Regions from separate parts of the Litchfieldia luteola genome, predicted to be linked through region 1. Evidence: riboswitches for the same ligand, from Rfam matches in the RefSeq annotation. Region 1 holds a riboswitch; each other region holds the start of a gene.

Region 1 (7,544 bases):
TCAACATATGCTGAAGCTGAGGCACGCAAGGCTGAAAACGTCGAGAAATCCTCACTTGGAGGGGTTTAAATGGGTAACGCTTTATTCCAGAGAGCGCGTGAAGCCGTGGCGATTGCTCAGTCGTCTGTTAACGGAGAAGCAAATGTTAGTACAGAAGAAGCAATTGCAGTTGCTAAAAACGAACTATCTTCCGCATATGCCAATTCAACGGTAGCTGAACAGAAACAACTGCGCGAATTACAAGACCAATTAAATCAACTACAATCTTAGTTGAAAAGAGAATGGTGTCAGGTAACTTCCTGACACCATTTTTATCTAAATTCTTGTAAAACGATTTGGTGACTATTAACCACCTCATCATCTTTTGCGCTTCTTTCATAAAGAACTAACAATAGCACACCGTTTATAGGAAACTTTTCTTTCGGAATGTTTACTTCAAATTCAAATTGAGACCAAGTTGGTGCTCCTTCTTTAGCAGTTTTAACCGTTTCTTTAATAATGTAGTCATGTCCATCTTCAACTGCATAAAAGAAAGTCGCTTCGTGTACTCGTGCTTCCCCTTTTACAACATATTCTCCATCTTTTCCACTTACAGTTACATTACGAAACGCAGTAGATTGCTCTGGGATTGTGAATTCTTTTACAGCTCTTAATTTATCTTTCCCTATTGGATTTCCGTTCAATTTGGAAGCAACTACAGATACAATTGCTTTATATTCTCCAGGTTTTACTCTTTGTCCATCCTCGTTAAGGTATCTCCACTTATCTTTCCATACTTTTTCTTCTCCAGCTTTTATTCTGACGTCCTGTAAAGCCATCGTAAACATTTTACCGGTAGAAAAGCGGTATACCTCATTATTATTTCCATCTACTACTACGACTTCGAACGTTTGCCCCGAGGTGAATGTTAATGTGACATCTTCCTCTCCATTGTTCTTTACCTTTATATAAATGTCTGCCGAATCAGAAGCTGCCTGAATATCCACACTTGTCTCCAACGACTGTAATGGATTACTAGTCACTTTATCTTCCCCCTCTTCCACTGTAGTAACAGGTTGGGTTGCACATCCTGATAATCCTACTATACTCATTATAAATAGCAAGAAGAATTGTTTCATCGATAAACCTCCATTTGTTGAGGAAAATTTAAATTTTTACTTTTAATCTCTTCTAAAGAACCCATGTATCCCTGCTGTCTCAACAATATTTGTAAAAGCATGTGGATCGACCTCTTTAAGAATCCCCTCTAAATCAAATAGCTCATATCGTGTGATTACAATAATCATCATTTCCTTTGTTTCATTTGAAAATCCACCTTTGGCAGGAATTGTGGTAATTCCCCTTACTAACTTATTATAAATGGCTTCTTTTAAGGCATCTCCCTTTTTGGTGATAATCATTGCCGTTAGCTTTTCATGACGGGTATGAATGGCATCAATCACCCTTGTTGAGACATAAAGCGTTACCAAGGTGTATAAAGCTTTTTCCCAGCCATATAAAAAACCAGCTGAGACAATAATCACCGAATTTAATATAAAGAAATATGTACCTACAGGCTTATCATTCATTCTTGATAATACCATTGCGACAATGTCTAAGCCTCCTGTAGATGCCCCCCATTTCAATGTAAATCCGATTCCTACCGCTGCAATAACTGCACCAAATACTGCATTTAACAGAATATCACTTGATACACTATGCAATGGAATAATCTCTAAGAATAAGGTAGTTGCCGCTACTGAGAAAAAGCTAAACAATGTAAAGGATTTTCCAACCTTTTTCCACCCTAGTATAGCTACAGGTATATTTAATAACAACAGTAAGATACCTGTTGACACATAATAAGGAGTATATTCCTGTACAGACCTCGCGATTAATTGTGCTGCTCCTGTAAAACCACTAGCATATACATCTGCAGGAATTAAAAACAGGTTAAGTGCAATTGCATTTAAAAGTGCTCCGATAAGGACAACAATAATTTTTTTTGTAAGTAACAACCATTAAAACCTCCTTAAAACAAGCTGTTTTTTAGTATATGTAATTATTCTCTTTATTACCCTTATTTAACAGTTATCAATCAAAAAGCTTGTAGGTAAATCATTTAAAGTACAGAATGAGAAGTATAATTAGAAAATAATTTACTATCTGATTTAGAAAAGATACACTACTAATAAGAGTTCATTATAAAAAGGAAGTGACAGAATGACTGTACGTTTATTTGCAGACAGTGCAAGTGATTTACCTTTAGAGTTTTTAAAGGAACATAATGTGACACTTTTCCCCCTAGTTGTTCTATTAGATGGAAAAGAGTATGAGGATTTACTTACCATCAAGCCATTCGATGTCTTTAACGCGATGAGAGAGGGTAAAGTTGCATCAACATCCCAAGTTTCACCACATCACTTTAAAGAAGAATTTACAAAGCTAGCAAAAGAAGGTGTGTCCGGTATTTATATTGCTTTCTCCTCAGAACTATCTGGAACTTGCCAAACAGCCATGATGGTAAAAGCCGAGGTTGAGGAAGAGTATCCTACTCTTGATTTAACGATCATTGATACAAAATGTGCATCGTTGGGTGTAGGGCTAGTTGTTAAAACAGCTGTAGAGTTGCTAGAAAAGGGTGCTACTAAAGATGAGATTCTTGAAGGGATTCAATTTAGTCGCGATCATATGGAGCATATCTTTACTGTAGATAATCTAGAGTACCTAGCTCGTGGTGGAAGAATCAGTAAAGCATCTGCATTCGTGGGTGGATTATTAAATATAAAACCACTTTTACATGTAGAAGATGGCAAACTAATTCCTCTAGAAAAAATTAGAGGGAGTAAAAAGGTGCTCAAGCGTATTGTAGAGCTTATTGAAGAACGTGGTGTGAATCTTAATGAGCAAACCATCGCTATAAGTCACGCAGATGCAGAGGACACAGCACTTGAACTAAAAAGACAATTAGAAGAAAAGTTCGGTACAACTTCTTTCTTTATTAATTCGATCGGATCTGCTATTGGTGCGCATGTTGGACCAGGAACTATGGCAGTTTTCTTCTTAAACAAGTCAAGGTAACCTCGGGTACATAGTTTACTTTTTTCCCGGTAATGCTATATAGGAACTAGTATGAAAGGGAGTGTAGGCTTTGTCTAAGACAAGTGATAACGATAAAAAGGCAAAAGACAATAATGCGAAACGCCATGAGAAAAACATGGAGCGTGAAAAAAATCGCGGGCGTGGTGAGAGACAATATTCGAAGAAGACTGACCACTTGTAAATCAATATGTTCGCAATAACAAGACCCTCTAATCTAAAGAGGGTCTTTTCACTTTGAAGATTGTCCGTTCCTTTTCGCTGCGGGCACTTGCTTTCCGCGGGGAGGGATGTGAGCCTCCTCGGCTTTGCCTGCGGGGTCTCACACTTCCCTCTATGGCCCGCAGGAGTCAAGTGCCCTCCGCTCCAATTCACTCTTCACTATTACAAGCATGTACCTTTACTAAAAATGAGCTTTTGTCAGAACATTTATTCTTCTTTTTTAAAGTAAGTCCATCCATCTTCTTGGTAGATTTTTCCGTCTTTCATTAGTCTGCCTAGTGCTCGTTTGAAGGCGGCTTTGCTCATTTGGAAGCGGATTTGGATGTCATCTGGGTCGCTTTTGTCCCAGAATGGCATGGCACCGTCTCTAGATTCCATATAGGAGTAGAGCTTCATCGCATCTTCATCTAATATTTCGTGAGAGCGTCCTAGTAATGAGATGTTAACAGAGCCATCTTCTTTAATATCTATGATTCTTCCTTCAACTTTTTGTCCGAGTCTTGGTTCACGAACGCGTTGTGTTTCATGGATAAATCCAATGTATTTTTCGTCTGTAAGGATAAATGAGCCTACCAATAATAGACGGTATACTCTTCCACTCACATTTTTGTTGAAGGCTGTTCTTGGTGCTTTTACAGCTACTTCTCTTATGGCATCCTCTGTTCCCAGTTTTCCAAAGAGTCTTCCATGCTTGTCTGTTTTTAAAGAGCAATACAAATGGTCTCCTACTTCTGGCCATAAATCAAATATCTCAGGAAGGTCATCCTTTGAAACAAGGATATCCTTTCTAATTCCAATATTCACAAATACTCCTAATTTGTGTTTAACTTCTACTACTTCAACCCAATCGTAAGTGCCTTGTTCGATTTTTGGGGTCATCATCGTAGCAGCTAAGCGTCCTTGGTGATCCTGATAAAGGAAAACAGTGTGCTCTTCCTCATCATTAAATTCACCAACGATATCACTGTTATGAAGGAGTACATCCTCTTCCCCATCTGTTAAGAAATAACCAAAATCCACTTCTCTATCAACTTTTAATGTAACTGTCGTACCTGCTTCAAAGCTTGTCATATATATCCTTCTTTCTCTTAAAATCTCTTCATAGTTAATATGCAATTATAACATCTATTTACCATAAGTTGTCCTACTTGTTATATTTTACTATAATTAAACTATATCATACATTTTCGGAGGTAGAAAAATGTCTAAAGAAAGTTCATTTGATGTTGTTTCAAAGGTTGAGATGCCAGAGGTAACCAATGCTATTAGTATTGCATTAAAAGAAATTCAAACTCGCTATGATTTTAAAGGAAGTAAAAGTGACATTTCCCTTGATAAAGAAGAGCTTGTACTTGTTTCAGATGATGAATATAAATTGGAGCAGCTTAAGGATGTTCTTGTGTCTAAACTGATTAAACGCGGTGTTCCTACAAAAAACATTGATTACGGCAAAATTGAGAAAGCTTCAGGTGGGACAATACGCCAACGTGGGAAGTTAGTTCAAGGAATTGATAAAGAAAATGCAAAAAAAATCAATACAATCATTAAAAACAGTGGCCTAAAGGTAAAGAGCCAAATTCAAGATGACCAAATTCGTGTAACAGGTAAAAATAAAGATGATCTACAGCAAATCATTGCAGCTATCAGAGGTGCAGATTTGCCAATCGATGTTCAATTCTTAAACTTTAGATAAATATAGGTTAACTTTCGACGCGTCCTTAAAAACGCGTCTTTTTTATTTTTAAAAAAATTCTGCATTTTCTCTTGCAAAATTGAATAGAATTAGATAATATTTACTTCTATACAACATTAACGCACTAAAATAAAACTTAATACTTACTCTTATCAAGAGTGGCGGAGGGACTGGCCCTACGATGCCCGGCAACCGTTCCATTAGGAATTGGTGCTAAATCCAGCGAATTTTTTTAAATTCGAGAGATAAGAAGATTACTTTTAAACGCCAAGTCTTCTTCTTATAGAAGGCTTTTTTTAATGTCTAAAAGGGGGAATGATAATGGGTTTACTTGAAGACCTAAAAACACAAATCTTAATAGCGGATGGAGCTATGGGTACCCTACTCTATTCACATGGAATCAGTAGCTGTTTTGAAGAGCTTAATCTTTTAAACAATGATGAAATACAAAAAATACATGAGGCCTACCTTCAAGCTGGCGCAAAGATCATCCAAACAAATACATATGGTGCCAATTATCCGAAACTTGCTAGATATGGATTAGAAGAATCTGTGAAAGAAATTAACATTGCCGGTGCACGCATAGCTAAAAAGGCTGCAAAAGATAAAGCTTATGTACTTGGAACAATAGGTGGAATTCGAAGCTTTAAGAAAAACACAATTTCAATGGACGAAATAAAGAGAAGCTTTCGTGAGCAATTATTTTACCTTCTCTCTGAAAATATAGATGGAATTTTACTAGAAACTTTTTACGACTTCGAAGAGTTAAAGACACTACTTTCCATTGCGCGAAAAGAAACAAATAAACCAATTGTTACAAACGTATCACTTCATGAAATTGGTGTCCTACAGGATGGAACACACTTGTCTGATGCATTCCTAGAGTTAGAGGAATTAGGTGCTGACATTGTTGGTTTAAACTGTAGATTAGGTCCCTATCATATGATTCGATCACTAGAGGAAGTTCCGGTCCCTAAGCATTCATTTTTATCTGTATATCCTAATGCTAGTTTGCCAGATTATCGTGATGGAAGACTAGTCTATGAAACAAATGAAAGCTACTTTGCTGAAAGTGCAATAAAGTTTAGAGAACAAGGGGCACGACTAATTGGTGGATGCTGTGGAACATCTCCAAAGCATATTGAAGCAATGGCTCGTACACTAAAAGGGCTCCGTCCAATTTCTGAAAAAATCGTTAAACATCGACCGATTGAAGTGAATAGTATTCCTGAACCATCTGATGCTACTCCCCCTCTCTATGAAACAGTAAAACATAGACATTCAGTCATTGTTGAGCTAGATCCTCCTAAAAAATTAGGGATTAGCAGGTTTCTTGAAGGGGCAAAAGCACTAAAGGAGGCTGGCATCGATGCACTTACACTTGCAGATAATTCTTTAGCTTCACCTAGAATTAGCAACTCGGCAATCGGTTCAATCATAAAGCAAGAAGTAAATGTTAAGCCTTTAATTCATATTACATGTAGGGATCGAAACCTTATTGGATTACAGTCACACTTAATGGGCTTACACACTCTTGGAATGAATGAGGTTTTGGCGGTAACGGGTGATCCTTCAAAAATCGGTGATTTCCCTGGTGCTACTTCCGTATATGATTTATCTTCATTTGACCTCATCAGCCTAATTAAACAGTTCAATGAAGGTATCTCTTACTCTGGTAAATCCTTAGGACAAAAAACAAATTTTTCAATTGCAGCCGCATTTAATCCAAATGTTCGTCACCTTGATAAAGCTGTTCTTCGTTTGGAAAAGAAAATCTCATGTGGAGCCCATTATTTTATCACACAACCTTTATATAGTGAAAACCAAATTCTAGAGGTGTATGAGCATACAAAACATCTAAAAACACCTATATATATAGGGATCATGCCTTTGACGAGTGCAAGAAATGCCGACTTCATACATCATGAAGTACCCGGCATTACATTATCACAGACAATTAGAGACCGTATGAATGCTGTTAGTCATGATCCACTCGCATCAGAACTTGAAGGACTTAGCATTGCAAAATCCCTCATTGATGCAGCTTATGATTTATTTAACGGAATTTACTTAATTACACCATTTTTACGTTATGAAATGACAGTAGAGCTAACAAAATATATACATGCAAAGCAGCTTGTGAATGCAGAGAGGCGGTTTATAAATGGCTAATTCAATAATAGAACAGCAAATTAAAAAGAAGATCCTAGTGATAGACGGTGCAATGGGTACAATGATTCAAGCTGCCAATCTCTCGGCTAATGATTTTGAAGGTGAAGAGTACGAAGGTTGTAATGAGTATCTATCGTTGACCTCCCCTCAATTGATACAGTCCATCCATGAAGAATACCTTTTGGCCGGAGCTGATATCATTGAAACAAATACATTCGGGGCTACTAGTTTAGTTTTAGATGAATATGACCTAGGTCATCTAGCGTACGAAATAAATGTAAAGTCGGCTCAGTTAGCTAAACAAGCAACATCAACTTATTCTTCAGAAGAATGGCCTAGGTTTGTAGCAGGTTCTATGGGGCCTACTACTAAGACCTTA
Region 2 (7,544 bases), on a different contig from region 1:
ATTAAAGGTGGAGCGTTTTTAATCGAGGACATAGAAGCTGACCGTATTTTTACACCTGAGGATTTTACAGAAGAACATAAATTAATGGCAAAAACAACGGAAGAATTTGTAGTTAACGAAGTTTTACCAGTCATTGAAGATATTGAAGAGCATGACTTTGAAAAATCAGTTGCCTTACTAAAACAAGCTGGTGAACTTGGTTTATTAGCTGTAGATGTACCTGAAGAGTACGGCGGATTAGGTCTTGATAAAATCAGCTCATCTGTTATTACTGAGAAGTTCTCAAGAGCAGGAAGTTTTTCTTTATCTTATGGTGCTCACGTAGGAATCGGGTCTTTACCTATCGTATTATTCGGTAACGAAGAACAAAAGCAAAAATACCTTCCAGGTTTAGCTAGTGGAGAAAAATTAGCTGCTTATGCTTTAACAGAGCCAGGTTCTGGTTCAGATGCACTAGGTGCTAAGACAACTGCTAAATTAAATGCAGAAGGTACTCATTATGTATTAAATGGTGAAAAACAATGGATTACAAATGCAGGTTTTGCAGATGTATTTGTTGTATACGCTAAAATTGATGGAGAGCACTTCTCTGCATTTATCGTAGAGCGTGAATTTACAGGAGTATCAACTGGCCCAGAAGAAAAGAAAATGGGTATTAAAGGTTCTTCAACTCGTACATTAATTCTTGAAGATGTACTAGTACCAAAAGAAAACCTACTTGGTGAACTTGGTAAAGGACATGTAATTGCATTTAATATCTTAAATATCGGTCGTTACAAATTAGCAGTTGGAACAATTGGTGGATCTAAGCGTATGGTTGATGTGGCAGTACAATACGCAAACCAACGTCAACAATTCAAAACACCAATTTCAAATTTCTCTCTAATTCAAGAAAAATTAGCGAACATGGCTACTAAAACATATGCAGTTGAGAGTTCAGTTTACCGTACAGTAGGCCTATATGAAGACCGCCAAGGTAAGCTTACGGATGAAGAGTTGAAAGACGGTAAATCTGTAGCAAATGCGATTGCAGAATATGCAATTGAATGTTCATTAAATAAAGTATTTGCTTCAGAAGTACTTGATTATACAGTTGATGAAGCTGTCCAAATCCACGGTGGTTATGGATTCATGGCTGAATACGAAGTGGAAAAAGCATATAGAAACTCTCGTATTAACAGAATCTTCGAAGGTACAAATGAAATCAACCGTCTATTAGTACCAGGCACATATGTACGTAAGGCAATGAAAGGTGAACTTCCACTATTCCAAAAGGCAATGGCTCTTCAAGAAGAGTTGATGATGCTTATGCCTGAAGAAGTTGGCGATGGTGTACTTGAGCAAGAAAAATATTTAGTACGTAATGCAAAGAAAATTGGATTACTAATTGCTGGTTTAGCTGCTCAGAAATTCGGTAAAGCATTAGAAAAAGAACAAGAAATTCTTGCAAATATTGCTGACATTATCAGTAATGTGTACGCAATGGAATCTGCGCTTCTACGTACTGAAAAAGCAATTAACAAAACTGGCCTTGAAAAGAACAACCAAAAGGTCCTTTATACGCAAGTATTCTGTCAAGAAGCATTTAACGAAATTGAAGCACATGCTAAAGAAACTCTTATTGCTGCAGAAACAGGAGATACTTTACGTATGATGTTATCAGCACTTCGCAAATTCACTCGTTACACTCCAATTAATGTAATTGCGAAGAAACGTGAAATTGCAGCTTCGATTATTGATGCAGAGCGTTATACAGTATAATTTTTTGTGAAGAAGGAGCTCCTAAAGGGGCTTTTTCTTTTGACTCTATTCAACACGGTTTAAAATTTTTGTCGAATTTATTTACCCAGTTAGCAGGAATTAAGATGAAGAAGTCGAAATCTAATTTGGGAAGAGAATCAATTAGTATTTCTTTGTACCTTTATGGTAAAATACAGTACTGTAGGATTTTATTTCTAAAGTAATAAAGAATACATCCAAAGAACGGTGGTGAGTACAGTTTGGCACTAACTTTTTATTGGTATCCGAAATGCGGTACTTGCAGAAATGCTAAAAAATGGTTAGAACAACATAATTTATCGTTTGAAGAAGTACATATTGTTGAACAACCGCCATCAAAAGAAGTATTAGAAAATTTATATCAAAAAAGTGGACTAGAGTTAAAAAAGTTCTTTAACACTAGCGGCCAAAAATACCGTGAACTTGGTGTTAAAGACAAAATGAAAACTGCATCAGAAGATGAATTACTTACATTGTTAGCTTCAGATGGTATGCTTATCAAAAGACCACTTGTAACAGATGGATCAAAAGTGACTGTAGGCTTTAATGAGCAAATGTTTGAAGAAAATTGGAAGTAAGGGTTAGAAGAACCCTATTTGGGAATTCTTTAAAATAGATTTTTAGTTTATGGAGGGAATAAATGATGAACACACCAAAGGAATTACGTTATTCAGAAGAGCACGAGTGGGTTAAAGTTGAAGGCAATGAAGTACGTATCGGAATCACAGATTTTGCACAATCTGAATTAGGTGATATCGTATTCGTTGAACTTCCTGAAGTTGGAGATGAAATTACTGCTGATGAGCCTTTCGGAAGTGTAGAATCAGTAAAAACTGTATCTGAACTATATGCTCCAATTAGTGGTAAAGTAATTGCAATTAACGAAGACTTAGATGACAGCCCAGAATTTGTGAATGAATCTCCATATGAAAAAGCATGGATGATCGTAGTAGAAGCTAGTGACCTAGGCGAGATTGATAAGCTTATGACGGCTGAAGAATATGAAGCAATGACTAAAGAAGACTAAAATAACAAGGAATTAGCAATTGCTAATTCCTATTTTTTTTGAGTAACATCACTCTACATGGACACCCTAACGATAAGTAAGTAAAGAAAGGGTGCTTGAATTGGTACTGGAAAATAAGCGAATGGACATTACTGATCGCATCGTTGGAAAGTTATCTGAAAACCAAGTGAATTTATATGATGAGTCAACCCTTGTTGGACGAATTGTTCTAAATACCCAAGGGAACAAGTATGAGCTAATGGAAGGATACGAACAAGGCAATAACAAAATATACAAATATGTGGATGTAACCACAGGACCTGATCAAAAATATGTAGATTGTGATTATGAAAATGGCTGGTGCTAATATAAGTTTAGAGCGGTGGGTTACTTTCCACTGCTTTTTCTGTTTATTACCAATAAAGAAACATAAACAATCTTATTCCTTTTTCCATACAATAATAGAGGGATATTCGTAAAATTTACGAATAATAGTAAGAAATCTATTGTACAATGAAACTAAGGTGATGGGAAATGACATTAGACTATTTTGAAAAAGTAATTATTGTAGAAGGAAAGTCAGATAAGAAGAAAGTATTAAATGTCATAAATGAAGAAATTGAGATAATATGTACGAATGGTACGATTAGTGTTTCAAGACTAGACGAATTAATCGAACATTTATATAATAAGGATGTCTATATCTTAGTTGATGCAGACGATGCTGGTGAAAAGTTAAGAAAACAATTTATGAGAGAATTGCCAGAAGCTGAACACATTTATATTGATAAAATGTACCGTGAAGTAGCTACATCCCCAGAGCAGCACTTAGCAACCGTTTTATTAGGTGCCAATTTTGATGTGCATGCAGAGTTTTTATTATAGAAAGGCATAGAACATGTTAAATGAATGGTCTGAGCAACAAGTAAATAAATTAATTCAAGAGGAACAATCCTTTTGTTTATACCTCTATACTCCGATGTGTGGTACATGCCAAGTTGCAAGCCGAATGCTGATGGTTGTACAGGAGTTAGTACCTAACAAAACAATGGGAAAATGTGATTTAAACTATATCCCTGTAAAAGCAAGAGAATGGGAAATTGAAAGTGTACCTTGCTTGTTACAATTTGAGAATGGAAAATTAACAGATGCCAGGATTTATGCGTTTAAATCTGTAGAACATTTATATAACACCCTAAAGTAGACACTATCATTATTGGTAGTGTTTTTTCTTGCATTTTTTTGTAAATGAAGTATGATTATTTAGGGTAGCGAAATATTCTGAGGTGTAAAGCATAATGACAACAATCATAGCGGATTGGAAGCATCAATATTTAACTTATAATCGAAACGTAAAACTCTTCATTATTACAAATATTTGTACTCAAATTGCAATGGGTATCTTTATGATCATGTATAATTTCTATATAAGAGAACTAGGTTATACAGAACAAGTTAACGGTACAATCATTTCCATGACTGCCTTAGCGTCTGCAATTATATTAATTCCAGCAGGTATTATAAGTGATAAGCTAGGCCGGAAAAAGGTAATGATTTACGGTATATTCTTTACCACCCTATTATTGTTTTTGCGAAGCTTGTTTGAGTTAGAACATTTTTTAGTCATAACAGCATTCCTAATGGGTTTATCTATGGCATTTCTACAAGTGTCAGCTATCCCTTGGTTAGCTGAAAATTCAACTCAAGCACAAAGGGTCCATTTGTTTAGTTTTCATTTTGCACTCATGATGGTAGCCAATGTTGTCGGAAATTTAATGGGTGGAGTCATAAGTGATGCATTTGTTTTCTTATTTGGGTTAACTCCTTTGATTAGTGTAAGAATTACACTCTTGATTGCGAGTGTAATATTCCTCTTAGGTATATTGCCTATTTTTAAAATGGAAGAAGTAAAAAAAGAGAAAGATTCAAAAAAGAAAGAGAAAGTCCCTTTCAAGACAGTGTTTAAAAATCAGAAGGGACAATTGAAACTTATTGTACTATTTGCTTTTGCACAATTATTAATTGGATTTGGTTCAGGATTGGTCGTTCCTTACTTAAATCTATATTTTGCCGATCGATTTGAGGCTAGTAATAGCGTTATTGGTATTGTTTTGTCTTTAGGTCAAGCGGCAACGGCAGTGGCTATGATTATAGGTCCTATCGTAGTGAAAAAGGTTGGAGAAGTGAAGGCTGTTGTGTTTCTCCAGTTAGCATCCTTGCCATTCTTACTGCTGACAGCCTACACAGAAAATCTTATTATAGCGATCATCGGATTCTTATTCCGTCAGGCTTTAATGAATGCGGGAAATCCGATTCAAGCATCATTAGTGATGGAAAGGGTTAATGATTCAATGAAAGGTCTTGCTAACTCAGTAAATCAGATGGTATTTTCCTTAGGCTGGGCAATGATGGGACCTGTGTCGACATCTTTTGTGTTAATTTATGGGTCATATTGGGGCTATGCTTATGTATTTAGCATAACTGCAGCTCTTTATCTAGTGAGTTCTACGTACTTTTACTTTGTCTTTAAAGGTACATCTTTCGTCAAAATTCAGAAGGCAGTCGCAAAAACATCATAATATTGACATATTTCTCGGGAAATGAACAATTTGTTGGTAATAATGGAGCAAATTGTTCTTTTTTATTCACAAATATTTCTTTTTGTCGAACGATTTATAGAGGAAATAGTACTACTTAATGGAATTAATATATAAGCTAACTGTACGAGGAGGATTCAACGTGGGTTTAGAAAAATTACTAACACATTTTTTAGAAAGACTCTACGGATTGGAACATGTTGTCTTACTATTACCAAAAGAACCACTCGTAATTAAGTTTGAAATTACTAGTATGGAAAATGCTTATTTATACCTTTCAAGTACAAGAAGCTCAGTGACTAATGGTCTTGAAGAACATATAACAATCAAGGGGAATGGGATAACGGATGTTATAAACGGGACTAGTAAACTAACTGACCTCATATATCATGAGAATATTGAGGTTATTGGTAGTTTGAGAAATATATTACTAATCGAATCCATATTCTACTTATCTCATGATAAAGAAATGAGAAAAATTGGATAAATAGGAATTGACAGTAAGTAATTGCGGTGTTATTATTCAGAATAATATCAATTTAATAGTTTACTTATCAAGAGTGGTGGAGGGACTGGCCCTTAGAAACCCGGCAACCGGTAAGATACACGGTGCTAAATCCTGCAGGTATATTTATGCCTGAAAGATAAGAAGAGTCTTATGGAACTCATCCTCTTCTTATGAAGGGGATTTTTTTATTTCACAAAAGAGCGAGGGAGAGATGAAAATGAGTGGAAGTGAGAGAAAGTATCGTCTAGAAACAATTGGGGTGCATGGTGGTTTGCAAGCAGATCCAGTTACTGGAGCACGTGCTGTTCCGATCTATCAATCAAATGCTTTTAAATTCGAGAATACAGAACATGCTGCAAATCTATTTGCTTTAAAGGAACCAGGGTATATCTATTCCCGGATTCACAATCCTACGGTAACTGTTTTTGAAGAAAGAGTTGCTCAATTGGAGGGTGGTGTTGGTAGCTTAGCAGTTGCAAGTGGGATGGCAGCTATTACAACAGCTATTTTAAATCTTGCCAGTTCTGGTGATGAAATTGTCTCTGCATCTACTTTATATGGTGGTACCTATAATTTGTTTGCAAACACGTTACCAAAGTACGGAATAGATACTCATTTTGTGGATCCGTCTGATCCTACTAATTTCAAAAAGGCAATCACTCCTAATACAAAAGCCCTCTTTGCTGAAACAATAGGAAATCCTAGCTTGGATATTTTAAATATAGAAGCAGTTGCTGAAATTGCACATGAAGCTGGTATTCCATTAATCATTGACAACACGTTTGCCACACCATATCTATGCAGGCCAATTGAACATGGTGCAGATATAGTAATTCACTCAGCAACAAAATGGTTGCTTGGGAATGGTACTACTCTTGGAGGGATTATTGTAGATGGAGGGAAATTTGATTGGAACTCGGCAAAGTTTCCTGGATTTACAACACCTGATCCGAGCTATCATAATTTAGTATACTCAGAAGCGTTAGGGCCTGTTGCTTTTATTGTGAAGGCAAGAGTTCAGTTATTAAGGGACTTAGGTCCGGCCATTAGCCCATTTAATGCATTTCAGTTTAACTTAGGACTGGAAACACTGCATGTCCGGATGAAAGAGCATATTCAAAATACGAGAAAGATCGTCTCCTACTTAGATGAGCATCCTGGTGTAGAGTGGGTATTATACCCGGAGCATGAAGAACATCCTGGAAAGGAATTAGCGAAGAAGTACTTACCTAAAGGTGCTGGTGCAGTTGTTGTATTTGGAATCAAAGGTGGCAGGGAAGCTGGAGCAAAAGTCATTAATAATGTAACTCTTTGGTCTCATGTAGCGAATGTAGGGGATGCCAAGAGCTTAATCATCCATCCTGCAAGTACCACTCATCAGCAATTAGGGGCCGAGGATTTAAAGAAATCCGGAGTGACTGATGATTTAATCAGGCTTTCAGTTGGAATTGAACATTGTGAAGATCTTCTTGAAGACTTAGAACAAGCAATTGAAAAGGCAACAGGACTTTCTTCTAAAAAGCCAGTAAGTGCTATTTAAAAATAGTAAAATATAAAAATATTATTTTTGTTGACACTGATTTCTTACCCATGATATACTCACTTTCGTACTCAATTAATACTTAACTGTTTTAAAGCGATAATTGAATAAAGT
Region 3 (7,544 bases), on a different contig from region 1:
TGAAGCAATGGCTAAGGTTGAGGTCATGGACAAATACCTGGATTTCTATGGAAAGAAGATAGATTCTATTGAAATACGTAGCATTGTTAATGATATTTTTGGGATAAACTTAAATCGAGTATCAGAAGAGGGAGAGGGAAAGGCAACGCGTTCCTATCCAGATGAAATCATGGATGGGGTAAGGCAGATACTTTCTATGGAAGGCACCTTGAGCGAACAGGAAGCCTATATTATGTCGCTACCGAAGGTTCAGGTAATGGATTTATATCTCCAGTACTATGGTGAGAAAATAGAAAGCTCAGAGATTCGTAGAGTCATAGACCAAATCTTTGGTATAAATTTAAATGGAATTTCTGGCTTAGAGGCAGCACGTATATCTCTCTATTCTAAAGGTCAATGGATTTCAAAAACGGAACGTGACCTATTTGAGGTACATACTGGAACTGGAGACATTGATGTATGGATTTTACCTTCAAAGTATTTAATTGAGAATACAGGTATATCAACATTGCCTGAGGAACTACAAAATTTATTGAAAAACCTTGGGTACTGGTATAACAGTGATAAGGGTACATTCTACTACTCAACAAATTACAATGAAACGGTACCAGATGTGTTTAAAGGTCAAACGATGGGGGCAATTAGCAACATTGTTAATTTAATTACAGCTAATAATCCAGATTTATAGAGAGCAACAGAAAATTAAATAAAAACAGGTGATTTTACTGAAATCACCTGTTTTTTTATTTATGTCACTTACTATTCATAGTTTTAATACGGATGCCACAATTACACTTCACACTATGCTTTAGCATTTTTACAATACCCTGGCATTTTGGACAAATCTTCTGCTTAGTTAACATAGATTTCTTCTTCTTCCTTTCTATGATTACTCTTTATTATATTTATTCTCAAAAGTTACTCAATAAATGGCTATTCTGCCCTATTTATCAGCCTGACAAACTGTACACTCACCATAGATTTCAAATTGGTGAGTACGAATATAAAAGTTTGTTAGCTTACGTACAATTTGTTCTATTTCAACCAGACTTGGGTAGTTAAAATCTACAATAGCACCGCATGTTTCACATATTACGTGATAGTGGTTCGAATTGTGCAGCTCATATTTGCTAAAACCGTTTCCATAGGGAAGTTCCTTTAGAATATTGAGTTTCACGAATAATTTAATATTGTTATAAATGGTTGCAACACTGATATAAGGTATTTCACGATGGATATCATCAACTGTTGGATGCCCTTTTAATGACATGATTGTTTTTATGATAATAAGTCTTTGAGGAGTGATTCGTAAACCATGTTCTTTCAGAAAGGGAATGAGTTCTTTGTATTGATCATCTTCTTTCAGAAAGGGAATGAGTTCTTTGTATTGATCATCTTCCACGCTAAAACATCCTATCCACATATATTTGAAATTTAGGATCCAATTATAGAGATATGGATCAAGACAATTTATCGATATTTTATGATAACATTTATTAAAGTAAAATGAATACTTTTTTATAATAACTATAATTAAAAGAATATTTTAAATAGTTACCTGTTGGCGTCATAAATAAAAAAAGAACACCTCGTTTGGTGTTCTTGCTAAGTCAATTACTGTAAAACTTTTGTGTATAGTATGGCTGTGATTTTGTATTAAAAGCTACGCCAACTCCTAAATTTCTAAAATCTGGCTGGAGGATATTTTCTCTGTGACCTAAGGAGTTCATTAATCCCTCATGAGCAAATATACTACTAAATTGTCCATAGGCTAGATTTTCCCCTGCAACTGTGAAAAGTATATCGTCTTCTAACATCCGATCAAAAGGGGACTGTCCTTCAAGGTTAGTATGTGAAAAATAATTATTTTGAGCCATATCAAGACTATGTTTGCGGGCTGTTTCCTTAACATGATCGTCCCATGAAAGAATAGGTAATTCATGATTTACACGAGTGGCATTCGTTAAGTCGAACAATTGGTACTCAAAGCCTTCTTTTAGTGTATCACTAGAAGCTGTATAAAACTCTTTTTTACTTTTTTCTACCTCTTCACTTACAATTTGTATGGAGGTAACAGTATCTTGTTGATGTTGGTCGTAAAAGACGGTGACATAGCTGTTATCCACTAAAAATACATCATAATCACGGTCTTTTTCAAATTGGTAATAGGTCATCCCTTTTCGAATCTTATTAAGTGGAACTCCCAATTTCTCTATTACTGATGCCTTTACGCTTCCTCTTTCTATACCATGAGTGGAGGAGATGAGGTCGTGAGGAGTATATAATCCTACTACCTCATCGTTTACATTATAGGAAATCATGATAAAGTTTTGATAGTTATCATGATAGGCATTCCACATCAGACCATATTCATTAGGAGTTGATCTAATCGGTGAGCCAATCCTTTTTTCTATCTCACTTCGTGTTTCACCAAGTTCAACATTATATATCGAAAAAGCTTGCTTTGTTGGAGTTATTAACTCAGGTTTTTGGACCTCGGTTTTTGAATTCACATCTGTTTCTGATGTTTGTAACCTTTGGTCAAGCTGATCCATCAATTGAATTATACCTTCTTGAATTGTTCCAACAGCAGCAATATATTCAGGACTTGCACGTATTTCGTCTATGTCTGTTTTTAGTGTGTTTAGCGTAACATCTAATTTATTTTTTTCTAACCATTTTTCAAAGGTAGACCAAGCTGAAAAAAGAAATAAAAGAAATGCAAATAATAATATCAATCGTCTCAAGCGATCTCAACTCCTCTCTTGCGTACTACCATTCTAGCCAGAAAAAATGAGTTTCAACATTATTTTAGAGTAAAATTTGAAGAATTGTAAGAGTAATAATGGAAATGAACACTATCCTAACACGTATCTATTCAAATAACTGGTATTCTAGTAGAATAAATAATTAGGTTTTGTTGATGCAACTATTTAGGAGTGTTTTTTTAAATGTTACAGACAGTAAACAAACAACTAGAAAAATATATGGCTTTGATTACTCCAACAGGAGTTGTTCTTGGAGTGTTATTTGCAGTTTGGTTAATTGATTTCACCTTTTTAATACCCTGGATTTTTGCCTTTATAACATTTGCAGGAAGTTTAAGTTCAAATTTTACCGCTCTGAAAAGAGCAATCCTACATCCATTGCCAATCATACTAGCGTTAGGGTTATTGCATATCTTAATGCCAGTCTGGGCGTGGTCAGTAGGACATCTTACTTTTAGTGGTGATGTATACACAATTACTGGGTTAATATTAGCTCTAGTCATTCCAACTGGGATAACGAGTGTTCTCTGGGTTTCGATATGTAGAGGAAACCTTGCTCTAACCTTATCAATCATCTTGATTGATACATTACTATCCCCGTTTATCGTACCTTATACACTTTCTATCTTTGTTGGTACGAAAGTGGAGATGGATGTTGGTGGCATGATGACAGGTTTATTTTTAATGGTTGTCTTACCTTCACTAGTAGGTATGGTTTTGAATCATATAACGAATGGGAATATAAAGGAGAGTTGGGGACCCAAATTAGCACCATTTTCCAAAATCAGTTTAGGTCTTGTTGTAATGTTAAATGGCGCGATTGTAGCTCCATATTTACGAAATGTTGATTTAAGACTAATCTGGGTGGCTGTCGTTGTTTTCTTTGTTGCTTTCACAGGGTACTTGTTCGCCTTTTTACTAGGCAAATTATTTAAGTGGAATCAGGAAACGGTAATTGCTCTTACCTTTACTGGCGGGATGCGAAACATCAGTGCTGGAGCAGTTATTGCAACTTCCTTTTTTCCGGCACAAGTGGCTGTACCTGTTGTAGTTGGGATGTTGTTTCAGCAGTTACTCGCCTCATTGTTTGGATATGCTCTTAATCGACATTATAGACATAAAGAGGATGTTGCTCAAAGACATCATGTGGGTTAAAGGTTGAAGATTTAGATTAATATAGTTCTTAATACCTAATACTAAAATAAATAATGATAGTAGAGGTGTATAACGATGGACCTTTTAGACTAAATGGACTAAAATGTTAATCATATTACAACTATAATTATCTTAGAAAGAGGATAAATTATGACGATATCATTTATTCCTGAAAAAGCTACTGAACAAGAGGTACTATCAAACATTATAAAAACTATTCCAATCATTCATTCTATGCTTCCAGATATTGCTATAGGGGTTACGAATACTGAAGAGTGGTTAGTCTATTATCCTAGTAAAAAAATTGATATCGGAGCCCGTCCTGGCATGAAAATTAATCCAGAAGAGCCATTAACTGATTGTATCCGCTTTAATAGGAAAATTGAAGTAGAGGTACCGGCAGAATTTTTTGGAATTTCCTTTACTGGGTTAGCTGCACCAATCGTTATTGGTAGGAAAGTAATTGGGGCAGTTGCCATACAGATGCAGAAACAAAATGAAAGAGCATTACGCAACATATCTGAGCAAATTGTTGACTCTCTTTCTACTGCAAACAATCAAGTTCACAATATAACTCAAGCGGCTTCCGATCTATCATTAATAAGTGACGGATTAATGGAAAAATCAATAAAGGCATCAAAAGAAGTAGAAAATACAGAAGAAGTTCTATCATTTATAAAAAAAATCGCTGACCAAACCAATTTACTAGGGTTAAATGCATCGATTGAGGCTGCCCGTGCTGGTGAAAAGGGAGCTGGATTTTCAGTAGTTGCCAATGAGATTAGAAAACTATCTAATGAAACGGTAGCATCTACAGAAAAAATACGCAAAACACTAACAAATATTCAACAATCTATGAATGCAATCTCAATTGAAATTGAGAAGGTTGTTAAAGTCGGAAATAACCAGGCAAATTCAACAGTGGAAATTTCAAATTTTATAAAAGAAATTGAAATGATGAGTCAAAAACTAAAACAATATGCAGATGAGTTATAAGGCTTTGAACTTCTCAATGGCGGATATGAGTAATAATACTACTATTTAGAAGTTATTAAACTTTAAAAAAATTAAAAATATTTGTTGACATTATTTCTCTACCACGTTAAAGTAATAACTATCAAATTTAACCACAAACTTAATACGTGATCTCTTATCAAGAGTGGCGGAGGGACTGGCCCTACGATGCCCGGCAACCGTTCCATATTTTTAAATGGAATTGGTGCTAAATCCTGCAAAGCAAGTTATTTGTTTTGGAAGATGAGAGAGGATTATCGGATAATGCCGCTTAAACCTCTCTTTTTAGAGAGGTTTTTTTATTGTCTTCTTCTAGCTCTAGCGCCCTGAACAAGGCGCTTACGCTTTTGGGTACATAGCATCCTCTCAATACTACAGGCAAGGAGGAAAATGACAGCTCAGATCAGTATTAAGAAAACTACTTAGAAAAGGGGAACTAACAAAATGTTTAAAAAATCTTTAGTCAAAACAGTGTTAACTTCAGCAGTAGCCTTTACACTTCTATTAGCCGGCTGTGCTTCAGGAGAAAATACAAATCAAGCGAGTAATGAGAAAGTAAGTTTTGAAAATGTCCCAGAGCGTTTTGCGAATGGAGAAGGTGCAAAAATTAAAGTCATTCGTAAAATTGGTGGAGATGATCATACCGCACAATTTTTAGCTGGTGCAAAGGAAGAAGGAGAGTCACTTGGCTTTGATGTGGATGTATTCACAGCCAATGGCGATACAGCTAAATTCCATGATGCAATCGAGCAAGCATTAACACAAGACTATGATGGCTTTATTATTTCACATGGTGATGATGCTGCGACGGTTGATGGAGTGAAAAAGTTAGTTGAAGCAGGAAAAAGTGTCGTTACCTTTGATTCAAACCCAGACCTTGCAACAATTGCAGGTGTAACGTTAACATCTCAGGATGATGAAGCATTAGCAACATTAGCTCTTGAACAATTAGTAAAAGAGCATAATGGTGAAGCGAATATTGTGTACCTATGGGTAGATGGGTTTCCACCTATGGTAAGAAGAAACAATGTTTATAAAGAAGTACTAGCCAACAATCCTGAAATTAAAGAGGTTGAGCGTTTCGGTGTAGCAGCTGCTGATACATCTGTTCAAACCCAAAATGCGGTAGCAGCCATGTTAAACAAACATCCAAAAGGTGAAATCGATGCGATTTTTGCTACATGGGATGCTTTCGCAATCGGTGCAGCACGTGCAATTAAAGAAGCTGGTAGAGATGAAATCAAAATTTATGGTATTGATGTTTCTAATGCGGACCTACAAGAAATTCAAGCGGATGGAAGCTCTTGGAAATATACGGCTGCAGTAGATCCAAAATTAATTGGTGCTGTTAATTTAAGACTTTTAGCGAAAAAATTAGCTGGAGAAGAAACTCCACAAACTTATGACTTAGAAGCATCTCTTATCTCACAGGCTGACCTACAGGGTTCTAGTGATCCAGTTAATATGGTGAATCTAGCAAACATTGTAGAAGGCTGGGGTACATCAACTGCGTTTGATGAAGAATGGATGAAGGTGTTAAAAGAGCATTATCAAAAGTAAATTTTGTTGCTAATGGTTTATGTGACCTGGGTTTGGCCAGATGGTTGAAATGAGGTCACATAACATCATTTATGCGCCATGGGTTTGGTAGAAATACCGAAATGAGGTTACATAAATCCATTTATTCACCCTGTAATTGGTCAAATGGAGTAAATGAGGTCACATAAATCCATTTATGCGCCCTGTAATTGGTCAAAAGGAGAAAATGAGGTCACATAAATCCATTTATGTGCCCTGTAAATGGTCAAATGGAGAGAATGAGGTCACATAAATTCATTTATGCGCCCTGTAATTGGTCAAAAGGAGAAAATGAGGTCACATAAATCCATTTATGCGCCCTGTAATTGGTCAAAAGGAGAAAATGAGGTCACATAAATCCATTTATGTGCCCTGTAACTGGTCAAATGGAGAGAATGAGGTCACATAAATCCATTTATGCGCCCTGTAATTGGTCAAAAGGAGAAAATGAGGTCACATAAATCCATTTATGTGACCTGTAATTGGTCAAATGGAGGAAATGGGGTCACATAAATCCATTTATGTGCCCTGTAACTGGTCAAATGGAGGAAATGGGGTCACATAAATCCATTTATGCAACCGCAATCTAGCTATCTACTAGAAATGAAGTAACAATATCACTAAAAAGGAGTGAGGATGGATGTCAGTATCGCAACTTCACATGAATAACATTTCCATCGAATTTCCTGGTGTAAAGGCTTTGAATAATGTGAATTTTACAACCTCAACTGGAAAGGTTCATGCTCTTATCGGTGCGAACGGTGCGGGGAAATCAACGCTTATGAAGGTTTTGTCAGGTGCGTATAATCATTATTCTGGTCAAATCACCCTTGATGGGAAGCCGTTGTCCATCCAATCTCCAAAAGATTCTCAGGACTATGGAATTCAAATTGTCTATCAAGAGGTTGACACAGCCCTTATTCCTAATTTAACTGTTGGTGAAAATATCATGCTTAATCAGACAGTAAATAGTATGGTCAAGAGGTTATTCGTCAATTGGAATGAGTTACATAATAAGGCCACCACTAT

Evidence for each region. A riboswitch is a leader RNA that binds a small molecule or an ion and turns the genes downstream of it on or off. The one in region 1 is predicted to bind S-adenosylmethionine.
Region 2: another riboswitch for S-adenosylmethionine. It lies ahead of J2Z26_RS19230 (O-acetylhomoserine aminocarboxypropyltransferase/cysteine synthase family protein); the one in region 1 lies ahead of J2Z26_RS02200 (bifunctional homocysteine S-methyltransferase/methylenetetrahydrofolate reductase).
Region 3: another riboswitch for S-adenosylmethionine. It lies ahead of J2Z26_RS08190 (sugar ABC transporter substrate-binding protein); the one in region 1 lies ahead of J2Z26_RS02200 (bifunctional homocysteine S-methyltransferase/methylenetetrahydrofolate reductase).

What each region holds. Positions count from the first base shown of each region.
Region 1 covers NZ_JAGGKM010000001.1:433,676-441,219, reverse strand. Annotated here, with positions in the region: gene J2Z26_RS02240 (hypothetical protein) at 1-69, shown strand, start outside; gene J2Z26_RS02235 (DUF3813 domain-containing protein) at 70-270, shown strand; gene J2Z26_RS02230 (BsuPI-related putative proteinase inhibitor) at 312-1,118, opposite strand; gene J2Z26_RS02225 (YitT family protein) at 1,161-1,997, opposite strand; gene J2Z26_RS02220 (DegV family protein) at 2,203-3,060, shown strand; gene J2Z26_RS02215 (DUF3941 domain-containing protein) at 3,131-3,262, shown strand; gene J2Z26_RS02210 (CvfB family protein) at 3,508-4,371, opposite strand; gene J2Z26_RS02205 (YajQ family cyclic di-GMP-binding protein) at 4,502-4,993, shown strand; SAM riboswitch class I at 5,140-5,245, shown strand; gene J2Z26_RS02200 (bifunctional homocysteine S-methyltransferase/methylenetetrahydrofolate reductase) at 5,315-7,165, shown strand; gene metH (methionine synthase) at 7,158-7,544, shown strand, end outside.
Region 2 covers NZ_JAGGKM010000008.1:7,414-14,957, forward strand. Annotated here, with positions in the region: gene J2Z26_RS19190 (acyl-CoA dehydrogenase family protein) at 1-1,761, shown strand, start outside; gene J2Z26_RS19195 (arsenate reductase family protein) at 2,001-2,357, shown strand; gene gcvH (glycine cleavage system protein GcvH) at 2,423-2,806, shown strand; gene J2Z26_RS19205 (YusG family protein) at 2,898-3,152, shown strand; gene J2Z26_RS19210 (toprim domain-containing protein) at 3,320-3,670, shown strand; gene J2Z26_RS19215 (thioredoxin family protein) at 3,684-3,989, shown strand; gene J2Z26_RS19220 (MFS transporter) at 4,084-5,364, shown strand; gene J2Z26_RS19225 (hypothetical protein) at 5,525-5,869, shown strand; SAM riboswitch class I at 5,931-6,033, shown strand; gene J2Z26_RS19230 (O-acetylhomoserine aminocarboxypropyltransferase/cysteine synthase family protein) at 6,108-7,430, shown strand.
Region 3 covers NZ_JAGGKM010000002.1:654,468-662,011, reverse strand. Annotated here, with positions in the region: gene J2Z26_RS08215 (hypothetical protein) at 1-688, shown strand, start outside; gene J2Z26_RS08210 (Fur family transcriptional regulator) at 944-1,402, opposite strand; gene J2Z26_RS08205 (CAP domain-containing protein) at 1,611-2,747, opposite strand; gene J2Z26_RS08200 (bile acid:sodium symporter family protein) at 2,952-3,923, shown strand; gene J2Z26_RS08195 (methyl-accepting chemotaxis protein) at 4,074-4,919, shown strand; SAM riboswitch class I at 5,071-5,187, shown strand; gene J2Z26_RS08190 (sugar ABC transporter substrate-binding protein) at 5,382-6,497, shown strand; gene J2Z26_RS08185 (sugar ABC transporter ATP-binding protein) at 7,156-7,544, shown strand, end outside.